Regions from separate parts of the Paenibacillus sp. EB106-05-06-XG162 genome, predicted to be linked through region 1. Evidence: riboswitches for the same ligand, from Rfam matches in the RefSeq annotation. Region 1 holds a riboswitch; each other region holds the start of a gene.
What was found. Region 1 has a riboswitch for cyclic di-AMP ahead of AC3WU2_RS15425 (APC family permease). Riboswitches for the same ligand answer to the same signal wherever they lie in the genome.

Region 1 (3,562 bases):
CTCGCCCACCGCATCGTAGTGCTTCCGAATTTGATGAAATATAGCAATAATTATCGGCAAGAAGATTAATACGGACCACACCTGTGTAAATTTGGTGACGAAGAACACGAGTGTGACGATCAAGCTAATCGTAGCGCCGGTCGTGTTAATAATAAACTTGGTAACCCAGCCTTTCGGCTTCTCACGGATCCACTTCAGCAACATCCCGGTCTGAGACAGTGTAAATGGAATAAATACTCCGACGGCATAGAGTGGAATGAGATGTTCCGTCTTCCCTTTGAATGCAACAATTAAGATAATGGACATGACCGCTAAGAAAATAATACCGTTCGAATATCCCAATCGGTCTCCACGCATGGTGAACATTCTTGGGATGAATTTATCTTTGGCTAGATTAACCGCTAGCAATGGGAAGGCAGAATACCCTGTATTCGCCGCAAGGATCAAGATTAATGCCGTCGTTCCTTGGATGAAGAAATACATAAAGTTCCTTCCGAAGGTCTGCTCAGCGATCTGTGATACAACCGTAACCTCTGCTTTAGGAGAAATTCCATAATAGTACGCTAAGAAGATGATCCCTGAAAATAAGAGCGCGAGTAATGATCCCATTGCAATTAACGTCTTCGCTGCGTTATTCGGTGCAGGATCCTTGAAGTTCGGTATCGCGTTCGAGATCGCCTCCACGCCTGTTAAAGCTGAACTTCCTGATGCAAATGCTTTTAAGAGCAGGAACAAACTGATTCCTGCGACCGGTGTCCCGATTGGGGCATGCAGATCAGGGGATACTTGACCTGTCAGGATATTATAAATGCCCACGCCCGATAAAATGAATAAAGCAAGTACGAACAAATACACTGGATAAGCCAAGATAGAAGCTGACTCCGTTACGCCCCTTAAATTTAAGATCGTAATAAACACAACAAATAGAATGGCAATCCCTACGTTATGTTCATGCAGACTTGGAAATGCGGACGTAATGGCATCTGTACCAGCAGATACACTTACGGCAACCGTAAGAATATAGTCAACTAATAGAGAACCGCCCGCGACCAACCCAGGGTACATGCCAAGGTTTTCCTTGGATACGACATAAGCCCCACCACCGTGCGGATATGCAAAAATAATTTGACGATAGGATAAAATTAGAGCGGTTAATAGAATTAAGACATCTATTCCAATGGGGATCGAATACCAAAATGCAGCTGAGCTAATGGTGATCAGAACAATTAAAATCTGCTCTGGACCGTATGCGACAGAGGATAAAGCATCTGAAGACAGAATAGCTAATGCTTTCGTTTTATTGATTTTTTGTTCGCCCAATTCCGTTGATTTGAGTGGTCTTCCAATTAATACTCGTTTTAAAATGGATAACATCGTAAGTATTGCTCCCCTTTTGGTTAATACAACTTGTAATCTGAATATGTGGCTATAATGCCTTGTATCGCAATGTTTTATCCATGTCAAAGACCAACCTCCAAGCCGTCATTTACGCATTTTGACAATAAAAAACCACAGAGGTGTGAACCTCTGTGGTCATATTGACACGATCACAGTATTCATATCCTCTCTCTCGATCAACGCTTACGAGGTTAGCTGTCGGATTCGGATGGCGAGAGTCACCCTACTGCATAACTGCAGATTCACCCCATGTGATGATACATTTATATCCATCACGTTGGTTCCCCCGTTTTCCCTAACGGAAAACTCAGCGAATATAAGAATTTATTGTAATGATTTATCTTGTAATGTTCATTTCCAACATTGAATATTACGCCATATTGATATCCTTGTAAAACGCGAAAAAGATGGCTGCAAATAAAAAAATGGGCGATTTTAATACCAAGAAAACGTTTACTTGTATCTTGCTCTTTCATTATCTATTTCACACGCCGTAATTCTTTATTTTTTATAAAAAATCCTCATCTGTCAGGTCAGCCTTGACAGTCATGGCAACTTTGCTCCCTGCAGCTGCAGCATAGATAACTTGAGAAGGTCTTACATAAGCCGCGTCTCCTGCTGCGTATAGACCTGCAACAGAGCTCCTACCTGCTGGATCGGTCACAATACCCCCGTATGCTGTCGTCTCATAGCCAAGCTGTTCACCAAACACAGCTTTAGGTACGAAGGTAGGGGTAATAAATCCTCCGCTCCGCTTGATCCAAGTGCCATCAGTAAAATGAACTTCTTCCAACATTCGATTCTTACCTGTAAAAGCTTTGATTGGTTTATTCATGATGCGAATTCCTTTGGATGAGAGGATATCTTGTTGCTCCTTCGTTAAGATTTCAAGTCCATTCGTACAGACAACTAAATCCTGACTCCAGTTATACAGAATTTTAGCCGTATGAAATATTCCAGCTTCTTCTGACACAATGACCAGTGGCTGATCCCGAAGCTCCCATCCGTCACAATAAGGGCAATTAAATAAACTTGTTCCATAAAAGTCGTGCAGACCTTCAATGTCAGGGAAGACTTCCCTCAACCCTGTAGCCAAAATAACCTTTCTTGCTTGGATGATTTCATCCGACTGGGTACTGATTTCGAACCCCTGCTCTGTCTTGGATATATGGGTTACGTCAACTTGCCAATGCCGTACGGATGGATAACGGAGTACCTCTTCGTAGGCAATACGCCTGAACTCGGCAGGTGTGACGTTATCTCTCGTAATAAACCCATGAGATGCATGTGTAACGCGATTCCTTGGCTGATTATTATCTATTACCGCTACACTCCGCCTAGCTCTTCCCAGTACTAACGCTGCATTTAACCCTGCTGGACCTCCGCCAACAATAGCACAATCGTACATCATAAGAATCATCCCTCCGAAATTTAAAAGATATCAAAGACATATTATATCTACAATTGAAGCCAAAAAATAACGATGCCTTACTTAGACAACGTTATTTCTTGGGCAAGATCGAAGATTTTTTTGCTGCGAAGCTGCTGCTCCATCGCTTCTTCGGCAGATATCATCACGCTTTGAATCGCACATTCCGTATCATCATGAAGGCCGCAATGGAACAAAGATGCCGTACCTTCAATCGCATGAATGACGTCCAAGAACGAGATTTCTTCTTTCTTTGCTTTCAGTCGATAGCCTCCGCTAGCCCCTGAAGCCGATTCAATTAACCCGGCCTTTACCAGCTTCGTCAAGATTTTCGACAGATAGGTAGAAGATACGCCCTGCCTTTCAGCAAGCTGTTGTACGCCGACGGGTTTATTCGGTGCGAATGCAACCAAGATAAGCATCGTATGAAGGGCATAGTTTGTCGCTTTAGAGAACTTCATCTTCTCACCTCAATCAATTATAGACTTTATTTATCTACAATAACCTTGATGCAAAGATTAGTCAAGGATTGTTCCTAACACCTGGAGCCAGGCCGCCGGTACGATCAGCATGTCACATGAGCAGAAGTGAAATTACTGTACCACCGATCGCTCCAGTCATCACGACGCTCCAAGGAGGTAGCTTCCAGAAGACGAGCATCAAGAACAAGATGGAAGTAATAGCAAAATCAACAGGCGTAAGAATTGCCGATATCCAGAGCGGATTATATAACGC
Region 2 (3,562 bases), on a different contig from region 1:
AGAATCATCACGTCAATGATGCCTTTATATTGCTCTGTAGCGGAAATGTGCTCGAATTTGATACCTTCTGTTGCGATTTGATCTGGCTGTCTGCGAGTGAATACCGCTACGAGCTCCAAGTCTTGGTTCTGACGAATGGCTTTCTCCACGCCTTTCCCCAAGTTACCGTAACCAACAATACCTACTTTAATCTTTTGCATTGATAAAGTCCTCCTCTAGGGTATTCCAATAATCTGCTTGTCCACCCTTTAAAGTATATAGATATATTACATTAAATGTAAACTATAAATCTAAAAAAGAAACCCACGAATGTTGTCCAATGGATGGACTTCGCGGGCTACTTCTTATTATTCTACATCATCGTGATCTTGATTTCCGTCATTGTCATTGGTGTCATCAAAAATGTCCGAATTCGTCACTCTTGTTGCACCAACATAACGTTTCACATAATACGAATCGCTTAAGCTAGAAATTGTAATCCCTTTTTTGCTGGATGCATGTGCAAATTTGTTCTCGCCTACGTAGATGCCGACATGCGAGATGCCTTTACCGTTTGTATTGAAGAATACGAGATCTCCGGTTTGAAGATCAGATTTTGCAACTTTCGTCCCCATCTTGTACTGGGATCCTGATTGGTGTGGAAGTTTGACGTCGAATTGCTTGAAGATATACATCGTAAATCCAGAGCAATCAAATCCACTTGTCGATGTGCCACCGCTCTGATAGCGAGTACCAAGAACATCCTTAACTTCTTTGTCAAGTTTGGAATCAGCAGCGAAAGCGCTACCAACTGAGACTGCCATCGTTAATGCAAGTGTGACGATCATAGAGCTGAATAACTTTTTCAAAAGGGTAAAACTCCTTCCAACGCCTACGAGGTTAGCTAAGGGTTCGGTTGAAGGCTCCCTATGATCCCTTACTTGCAAGATCAATTCACCCAAAGATGGTTCCCCCGTTTCCTGGTGCGCAGGAACTCGGCTTCAATGATTTGGTGCACCGGATACAAATAACAATAATGACAAAATTGATTACAAACTTATTACAAAATCTTAACTAATTGTTATTCTACCAGACGGTCTGCGCTTTGACAAACCCTTTTTACGTTTTTATCCCATTTTTTTGCGAAAAACAGCGAATAACCCGAGCTTCGCTAGGCGAAATTCGGGTTTATTCGTTACTTCCCTATGATATTTGGACGAGTATCGGCATTCTGAGAGCTTCCAGGGCGGGCGCTCGCTTAGATTTATTTTATTTCTTTTTCGGGGCCCCTGCAAAGTACCTGAACCAGCTTCGAAGCAATAGCATCACTTTGTCGGGTTGAATTAGCATTTGCTCTGCCACAATTTATATTGTGCTGCAATACCCCATACCTTGACGATGGAGCGGACGAGATGATAGGTCTGATGAAGAATAATGGCAAGGAGTCCTGTCCAGATCCATGCGGCCGCTGTGAAAATTCCGCTTATCAATAACAGCAGTGCAAGTAATAGAAGGGTGATCCCCAGGATCATCGGCAGATTTTTGAGGGAGAGGAGCAGCCCTTGGAATACCCCGGCCTTGCTCACCTGTCCAAATTGCATAAATAAGAACAACTGGTGAATGATCCAAGCGAATACAATCCATCCGAAGATGATCGGGAGGAAGGATATCCCCAGGTGCTCTAGATCGTAGAGCTTCCATTCCTGATAGAAGTATGGAACTACCCAGTATGCAGGAGCAAGGATCAGCAGGTTCTCCAGCCAATAGAATAAGCAGACCGGCTTCCAAGCGTATTTAATGCCTTTGAAGAACAGGAGTCCTTTATCGTCTTGGTGATGAATAGAATAGTAGAGTCCTGCGTTGATGAATGGGGTAATTAACATGCGAATCAAGAACAGCCCTGCGAGCATCCAGAGGTAATAATCGAGGATGTCCGTCTTCATAAGTTGGAACTGACTCTCAATCAGGAACATCTGCATACTCGTCTCGGTGGGGTGGGGATCCGGGTAGTGTTCCAGAATAGGAACCACGATGGCGTCGATAAATCGATAGAGGAAGAAGCCCCAGATCAGCTGGTACAAGAATAGAATAATGACGATATAAAAATGATGTTTGACGATGCTAAAGCTTTCTTTAATATAATTCATTCCGGGTTCACCTCACCATCCGAGTGCGTTCAAGATACTCTCGATCAGTTTCGCTGTGCTGAAATTGATTCGTGTTTTGACGGCCTCATCAATTTGGGCCTTCATATAGTTATTGATGCGTTTATTCTCGAGCACCATGGTGTCTTGCGGGTCAATCATGACCCAGTCCAGCGGTGTCTTATGGGTGAGTGTATATTGAATCGTTGCTGATGCGCCGTCCCAAGTTCGCTTGACGGAAGTGCCGTCTTTGAACATGAATACGACAGGAACCTGCGGATAATCACCGCCTTTTTTACGAAGAATGACTTTGGATTCATACGCGGATGTTCCGTTATTATCTACCTTCTTAGCGGTAATACTCTCTACAGCATAGTCCGTCATGAACCCTTTATAGACATATTGATTGAAGAAATCGGTCCAATCCTTCTTCGTGACTTGTTCGACGACATGCTGGAAATCTGAGGTGGTTGGATGACGGAATGCCCATTTCTTCGTATATGTCTTCATAATTTTGGCCATCGTCTTGGCTCCCACTTGCTTCTCTAGGGCGATAAGCACCAGCTTGCCACGTGTGTACACATTTTCGGCGTACTGATTGGAGTCTTTGTACTTCCATGCAAAGAGAGACAGAGGAGCTGGGTCAGTCATGTAGCTCGATTCAATCGGCAAATTCGCGACGATCCCGTATTCCGTCTCCATGACGCGGTCCTCTGCATAGGAGGTGAATCCTTCATCCAGCCAAGCTTCTTCAAATTCATTGCTCGCGAGCATGCCGTAGAAATATTGATGTCCGATTTCATGCACAACGGTACGCTCTAGATCATATCCGGGGTTGTCATCCATCGCGCCAAAAGCCGTAATGAGGGTTGGGTACTCCATCCCGCCCGCGCCGTTCCCTTCTTTGGGTGGTACGACGATCGATAGCGTAGAATACGGATATTCTCCGTACCATTCACTGTAACGGGCGAGCGCCACCTTGGCAGCATGGAAGTACCGCTCTTGCAGATCCTTATGCGCTGGATCAAGGTATAGCTTGATTCGTACGCCAGGAACGTTCGGCGCAGAGAATGGCTGCTCCGCATAGATGAAATCCGGTGATGCGGCCCATGCGAAGTCGTGCACATCCTCAGCATAATATTGATAAGTTTTGTAGCCGTCTTGTTGGGCTGCGCTTTTGGTTGGGAAGCCTGAGGCGGCAACTTTATACGCTTCAGGGACCTGGATGCGAACGTTGTAAGTTCCGAAATCAGAATAGAATTCGGAGTTCCCGTGATATTGATGGATATTCCATCCTTCAGTGGTCCGTCCTCGCATGCCTGCGGGTTCGTAGACAGCGAGCTTCGGGAACCATTGTCCCGCCATGACGAAGTTGCCTGCGACACCCATACGTGCGAAGACGCCCGGCATTTTTACATTGAACTTCATATTGAGCGTGA
Region 3 (3,562 bases), on a different contig from region 1:
ACAGCGATTGTGCGCCCTTCGGTTACGGTCGCGCCTGAAGCCGTCCGCGTTCCAATGCCATCTTCTTCCGAAGAATAGGCGGTTAACGTTACATTTTTCAGCACTTTTGCATATTTCACTTCTTTACCAAGGCTATGAATTTTCGCAACCCCTGGTCCGCCAGCAGACAAAGTTCGGACTTTAGCCTCAGGTTTCTTTGTACCATAAGCAACGATCTTGTGTGTTGCCTTGGATTTATAGGCCTTATCAACCATTTTGATCGAAACCAACTTACCATCTTCGAAGACCTTCTCAATCTTCTGAACAACAAGTCCAGACTTTCCGTCTTGGATTAGCTTCTGTTTGCCTTGCAGGAGCGTTGCATCGGGCTTTTTGACGAATTCAAAAGGAATCGATACTTCGCGGTTTACCAACTTCGTACTGACGCGTGTAATCTTAATCTCCAGTTTGTTCGAAATCGGTGTATTCAGCGCAGGTGTAATTTTATCGTCTTCAGATAATGTTATATTCGCAGCTGCGAGTACTTCTTTGACTGTTTTTTCGGTCGTAAACAAGTTTTTTGTCTGACCATCTGCTGTGACAAGAACGGGAACCGCACGCGTAATTTCAACGCTGTCACCATCCTTGAGCTCCGATTGGAGCGGCATCGACAGCTTGTCGTATGCGCCGACTTGTATAGCTTGTTCATCCAGTAGGTGCTGTAATACTGTGTTAGTCGTTTCGACCTGGATATGTTGTCCGTCTACGACCAGAGAAATATCCTTCTTGGCGTAAACATTCAGCACCACCATTAACATGAAAGTCATCGCGAGTGACAGTAGAGCCACGAGTGATATCAAACGCACGTTTTCATGCATCCATCGCAATGCGAAAGACATGCTGGATGATCGTGTACCATGGGATTCCTTAGTTTGGAAAACGCCCACGTCTTCAGACCTCCTTCATAGTCCCGCCGTCAGGTGTTACGCATGATCATAAATTGACGAAGACTATATACTGTATTTTTGCACAACGGCCGCATCAACCTGCATGTGACAGCTGTACACCATCCTCTGTTAGGTACGTCCCCCCACCTCCTGTTCTGTAACAGTATGACGTCCTACTCAACTTTATTCAAAAGAAAAGAAGCCTAGCGTAAAGAGGGTCTCTTTCGTGGCTTCCTGTTGGAAACAATAGTTGATGGCCGCACGAGGGTACCTCTCCCTGCACGCTTACGAGGTTAGCTGTCGGATTCGGACGTGAGAGTCGCCCTAAGATTGCTATCCCGCTCATGGCGAGAAGCCCTCTATTCACCCCATTAAGAAATCAATTACGAACCCTCCTGAGAAGGTCCATATCGGTTCCCCCGCTCTCCAATTTGGAGACTCAGCGATACAAAATGGATGGAACAATATTCAAACTCTGATTTGAATCATACTCTGAATGCTCCATGCTTGTAAAGAAGGCATCAAACTCATTTTTAGATATTAATGGTTAAAATTTTGTAATATTCTTCGATTTTTGAGATGAAAACTACCTATTTCACCCGTTTATTAAGTTTTTCATGCGTTTTTCACCGTTTTTCATCCTAACCGGAAACAGGCTTGGGCATTTTTCATCGTAATTTTAGCAACTTCTTCCAAATTTAGCCCTTTTATTTCCGCTGCCGCCTCCGCAACAAGACGTACATAACCTGTCTCATTTCGCTTCCCGCGATAGGGGTGCGGCGTCAAATATGGCGAGTCCGTTTCGATCAAAAATCGGTCATTCGGAACGTTCGCGAGGACCTCTTTGGGAACCCTTGCATTCTTGAATGTAAGGGGGCCGCCAAATGAAATATAGAATCCCAAATCTAGGCATTGCTTGGCAATTTCCCAGCTGCCGGAGAAGCAGTGCATTACGCCTCCACATTCCTCAGCATGCTCTTCGCGCAAAATGCGAACGACATCCTCGTGCGCATCCCGATTATGAATAACGATCGGCATATTAAGACGCTTTGCTAACCGAATTTGTTCACGGAATACGCGATGCTGCACATCCTTTGGTGAGGTATCCCAGTAGTAGTCCAGTCCGATCTCACCAATCGCAACAACCTTCTCATGTGCACATAACTTTTCAATCCACTCGAGGTCACCAGGCTGCATCGTAATCGCGTCTTGCGGGTGCCAGCCTACAGCAGCATAGATAAAATCATAGCTTTCCGCCAATTTCATGGTCGTCGGGATCGTCTCACGGTTAAACCCGATATTGACCATCTGCGTAACGCCTTGTTCCAGCGCTCTTGCAATGACTTCCTCCCGATCTTCGTCGAATTGTTCAGCGTCTAAATGCGTATGTGTGTCGAATAACATCAGTCCATAATCCCCTTCTAATGTCTTAATTTGATATCTTTTGTCCTTGATTATGTCGTTGGCACATCGAATAATTTAGAAATTTCCCGATCAAGCAGGTGGGCAACGGCGCGTAGTTTATTTTCAGGAAAATACAAACGAAATTTGCCTTTGCGAATGCCGCTGATTGAACGCACAATTTCGGATACTTCGGAAATTTCCCGAAGCTGTTCATGATGATCCAAGAGCACTATCTGCTTGCCCATCGGATGTTCTCCTGAGCGATAAATCGAATAGGATAAGTCCGTTGGCGAGTCAATTTCCAGATCGTAGGCTGGATTTAACCCGGCATGTACGAATTGCTCATATATCTTATCTTTTTGCTGATCATCCAAGTGATCTAACGTGACATATTTATATAATTTACGTTCCATGAACCGATCGCACAGATCCGCAAGGATCTCATCTTGCTCCTGCGTCCACTGCATAAATACCGTCTGAATCAAAGCCTCATCGAGGCGTATATATTGTTCCATTGAAATTTTTCCTTCAAATAAAGAAGGTAATGGCTCGAGCATGAATTGGAACGAATATCCGTTGTCATACAATTCTTGTGCCCGTTTGAAAATTTGTCGCAGGATAATTTCAGAGCTGCGTGTCACAGGATGGAAATAAACCTGCCAGTACATCTGGTATCTCGACATCAAATAATCCTCAATCGCATGCATACCGCTCTCCTTCACAACAATGCGACCTCGATAAGGTCTTAACACCCGAAGTATGCGATCCATGTCGAATGTCCCGTAATTCACACCGGTAAAATACGCGTCTCGAAGCAAATAGTCCATACGGTCCGCATCGAGTGCACTGGATACAAGGTGAACAACAATAGGTTTATCGTACGTCTTCTGAATAACAGATGCAACCTGCTCCGGGAAATCATCCGATATTCGTCGTAGAACCTCATGGATTTCCGAGTTCTCTCGAATGATTCGACAAGTCCAATCTTCATGATGCATCTGAAACGCCTCTTCAATCGAATGCGAGAACGGTCCATGGCCAAGATCATGTAGCAGCGCTGCACACAGCGCAAGCAGCCGCTCTTCCTGCGGCCAATCTGAATACCCGCTTCGTTCGAATTGCGAAATAATTCTGCGCGTAATCTCATACACGCCCAAGGAGTGCGAGAATCGGCTATGCTCCGCCCCATGAAAGGTTAAATAAGACGTTCCTAACTGCCGTATCCGGCGTAA
Region 4 (3,562 bases), on a different contig from region 1:
CACATTTTTCTTTATCTTCAATTTGGTTCCACTAAGAATTTATCTGTAAGCGGTCAAATTCTAAGGATACGTGAGCAATTAAGAGAAAAGCGTTTCTCCATAGAGGGAGTTTAGTAAATTAGATAGAAGGTAATATTTAGATTGCATCGAATTATTAAGTGTTTAAAAAATCGTGGAGGATAAGAATAGCTGAAGATGCACTTTTGCTTAATTATCACCCTCCAAAAATTGAACTGGAAAAGTCGGATGTCAAATATGGGACCCTGCTATTCTATAGCAGAATGGAGGCCATTGAATGAATATGCTGGAAAATTTGAACGGGGCATTAGAATACATTGAACAAAACCTTGAGAATGGAATAGATGAACATGAGGTGGCTAAACGCGCATATTGTTCTGTATATCATTTCAAGAGAATGTTTTCATATTTGGCGGGTATTCCTATCCAAGAATATATTCGTCGTAGACGCCTTACACTTGCAGCTTTTGATTTGCAAAATAGTAGGCTCAGGGTGATCGACATCGCAGTAAAATACGGATACAGTTCACCCGATGCGTTTACACGTGCATTTATAAGCTTACATGGAACAACCCCAACCGAAGCAAGAACTAACAACCGTTCACTAAAAGCATATCCTCCAATGACCTTTCGATTATCTATAGGAGGTAGTGAGCCAATGAAGTATAGGATTGAGTATAAGGATTCGTTTCAACTGGTTGGGATCACGAATCGTGTTACAGCAGTAGATGTTGGGGAGCATCCAGGTGTAGAACAGGTTTGGAAATCAACAGAGATTGAGACGTATGCCGAACTAAAATCTCTTAACAATCAAGAGCCTTACGGAATTCTACATGTGAGTTTTGGAGAAGGTGTACGTGAGAAGCGAGATTATGATTATTACTTGGCCGTGGCAACTACGAACCCTTGCCCCGAAACCTTCTCACAATTCATTGTGCCAGCTAAGACATGGGTAGTATTTGAAATGAAAGTTCCTTGGGAAAAAGAAAAATGGCATCGCATCTATGGGGAATGGTTTCCTTCCTCAGGATATGAGCAAGTTGAAGGACCTATGATACAGGTTGGTCCTGAAATCCAAATTGGCGTTGAAAAACAGGTGTTTACTGAAGAATTGGATGTCGAATTATGGATTCCCGTTACTAAGGTTCAGCATAATAGATAATTGTACAGACTGCCGATATTGAACGGCAGTCTTGCTGTGTTTTAAGAAAGGTTCATTGAAGTAACGGGCAGTTTAATGAAAAGATATTGAGTTAATTTAAAAGCTATTAAGCTAGCAGTACACTATACCGCAATAAGCATTTGGGAATAAGGTTAATTATTACATTTTTGTATCTTTTATTGGTGCATATCGGTATTCGTCTAGACAGGAAAGATAAAGAGGATAGACCCCACGAATAGGAGTTGATTTGCTTTTGAGAGGCTATTTTCTTGATGAAAGGCTCATAAATAGTGCATTGTATTATATGGTAGTGCAGAGAATATATAGATAAAAATTTAAAATATTGAATTTGTGAAAAGGTTGACATCGATTACTCGGTATATTAAAGTATAAATAGTTACAAAATATTAACCAATTGCCGAATTTCGTTTTTGAAAACGGGGGAACCATCCCGGGTGAATTATTCTTGTAAGCAAGAGAATATAGGGAACCTTTAACCGAACCCTCAGCTAACTCCGTAGGCATCGAAGGGAGAACAAGGTTCTGAAGAAACTCATCTTATCTTTATTAGGAGCTGCAGTCGTATTCACTGCCGCTGCACCAAGTACATTTGCAAGTGAGGTTAAGCTAGAAAGTGAAGTGAATCACGTACTAGGGACACCATATTTATGGGGTGGTACCACTGTTGCAGGGTTTGATTGTACCGGATTTATCTTGTATGTATTAAAAAAATTTGATGTGACTGACCTACCGCGCACATCCCAGTCACAGGCTAAAGTAGGGACACCGATAGCTAAAAAGAACCTACGAACGGGAGATTTAGTGTTTTTTAATACCTTAGGTACGGGTATCTCCCATGCAGGAATTTACATAGGTGACAATCAATTCGCTCACTCCTCTAGCAGTAAGGGAGTAAGAATAAGCAAGTTGACGGATACGTACTACCAAGATCGTTATGTTACAGCTCGGCGTGTAGTAGATGAAAAGAGTTATCATGAAATGGTGAATTAGTGTTTGCATGAAAAAGGATAAGCCTGATCTATACCCCATAGAGTAGACACCTAAAAAAGGTCTACTCTATGGGGTACTTTTCTATATACTTAAGGAAATAAAAATTCGGCAGTAGCGGCTTTGGATGAATTCGAGAGGGAATGGGGCAATAAATATGCCTATACCTCATAATACGATTGGGCAGGATAGTTTAAAACATTTTCAAATGAGATGATGTAACTAATACGGTAAAATCACGTCTATATATAGGTGATTTTATGTTAAAAGGAGCTTGGGATGCGTCGAAAAAAAACATTTATTATACCTGTTACGGGATTTTTAGCTTTACTGGTAGTGTTCATTTATTTAACTCCATTTGTAGGAAACCTAGTAGCAAATACAAGGTTTGAAGGATACGCTAGGAACGTTGGTATTAGAATAATTAAAAAATCCCCACCTCTTCCCAGTGTTGCTTCGGGGCAAACTCAAATTCCAGTTATCCAGAGTAGTTATTGTTGGGGCAATTTAGGATGTGCAGATTATGCAGGAGGAAATACAATGTTAAGAGGCATTACACCTACTGCTATAACTCCTGAAGGAGACATTACAGTTTCTTTTGCTTATAAACCAGCACCTAATGGGTTGAACATTCAGCAATTTGTCGATGATAAAACAATACCAATTCCTTTGAAAAATGGATCTTTTAATGCTCCAAAAGAACAAGGTACTTATTACTACGGGATTTCAGCGTTCTGGACAACCGATGATGGTGAATTTTCGAAAGGTGATACATCAGCAGTTTTTGTTATTGAAGTTAGATGATTGAACTTACGGGCAGATTTATTCAGTTCAGAAATAAACAATAAATGGTACAATCAACTGAATGTGGGTTATGATAATGTGAGGTGAGATGAGGTGAAAAGAGTATGTTTGTACTTGCTCATACTAGTGACGATGGCTGGATGTAACTCAACATCAAAATCAAACACAACGTCATATTTGATGATTATTAATAAGGACATAACAGGAAAGGAATACTGGATAACCGCTACTGACCCCTTCGCTAAATCAAAACAACAATTTAAAATAACAATTGATGATGAGAATACTTGGAATCTTATTGAAGAAAATCATGAGTATCTGGCGAGTTACGAATACACATCCTTAGAAAAAACGGTGAACCTGTTAAGTATAAAACATCCTTCGAAGCCAAAGTAAGGTTTTGTCGTGATATTTCGCTAACGGGACACGATAGTTGAATCATGATATAGAGGCAGCTGGTCAAACGATTAACATGTGTCGCAGCCATTGCCGGACTGTCCGCAAAAACGGTCGATACCGCGAGCGCCTTTGCCTACCCGATTATCTTCCTGCCATTTATCAGCTCGGCGT

Region 2: it holds a riboswitch for cyclic di-AMP, as region 1 does, so the genes downstream of both, AC3WU2_RS27855 (C40 family peptidase) here and AC3WU2_RS15425 (APC family permease) in region 1, are expected to answer to the same signal.
Region 3: it holds a riboswitch for cyclic di-AMP, as region 1 does, so the genes downstream of both, AC3WU2_RS28680 (resuscitation-promoting factor) here and AC3WU2_RS15425 (APC family permease) in region 1, are expected to answer to the same signal.
Region 4: it holds a riboswitch for cyclic di-AMP, as region 1 does, so the genes downstream of both, AC3WU2_RS18625 (C40 family peptidase) here and AC3WU2_RS15425 (APC family permease) in region 1, are expected to answer to the same signal.

Annotation. Positions count from the first base shown of each region.
Region 1 covers NZ_JBYTDT010000006.1:150,318-153,879, reverse strand. Annotated here, with positions in the region: gene AC3WU2_RS15425 (APC family permease) at 1-1,374, opposite strand, end outside; cyclic di-AMP (ydaO/yuaA leader) riboswitch at 1,563-1,721, opposite strand; gene AC3WU2_RS15420 (NAD(P)/FAD-dependent oxidoreductase) at 1,907-2,809, opposite strand; gene AC3WU2_RS15415 (RrF2 family transcriptional regulator) at 2,887-3,288, opposite strand; gene AC3WU2_RS15410 (chromate transporter) at 3,401-3,562, opposite strand, start outside.
Region 2 covers NZ_JBYTDT010000022.1:25,157-28,718, reverse strand. Annotated here, with positions in the region: gene AC3WU2_RS27860 (diaminopimelate dehydrogenase) at 1-200, opposite strand, end outside; gene AC3WU2_RS27855 (C40 family peptidase) at 348-848, opposite strand; cyclic di-AMP (ydaO/yuaA leader) riboswitch at 854-990, opposite strand; gene AC3WU2_RS27850 (carbamoyl transferase) at 1,323-2,126, opposite strand; gene AC3WU2_RS27845 (M1 family metallopeptidase) at 2,139-3,562, opposite strand, start outside.
Region 3 covers NZ_JBYTDT010000024.1:55,206-58,767, forward strand. Annotated here, with positions in the region: gene AC3WU2_RS28680 (resuscitation-promoting factor) at 1-926, opposite strand, end outside; cyclic di-AMP (ydaO/yuaA leader) riboswitch at 1,195-1,381, opposite strand; gene AC3WU2_RS28685 (TatD family hydrolase) at 1,563-2,330, opposite strand; gene AC3WU2_RS28690 (HD domain-containing protein) at 2,381-3,562, opposite strand, start outside.
Region 4 covers NZ_JBYTDT010000009.1:45-3,606, forward strand. Annotated here, with positions in the region: gene AC3WU2_RS18620 (AraC family transcriptional regulator) at 296-1,180, shown strand; cyclic di-AMP (ydaO/yuaA leader) riboswitch at 1,587-1,719, shown strand; gene AC3WU2_RS18625 (C40 family peptidase) at 1,724-2,191, shown strand; gene AC3WU2_RS18630 (hypothetical protein) at 2,468-2,992, shown strand; partial or broken gene AC3WU2_RS18635 (ABC transporter permease) at 3,460-3,562, shown strand, end outside.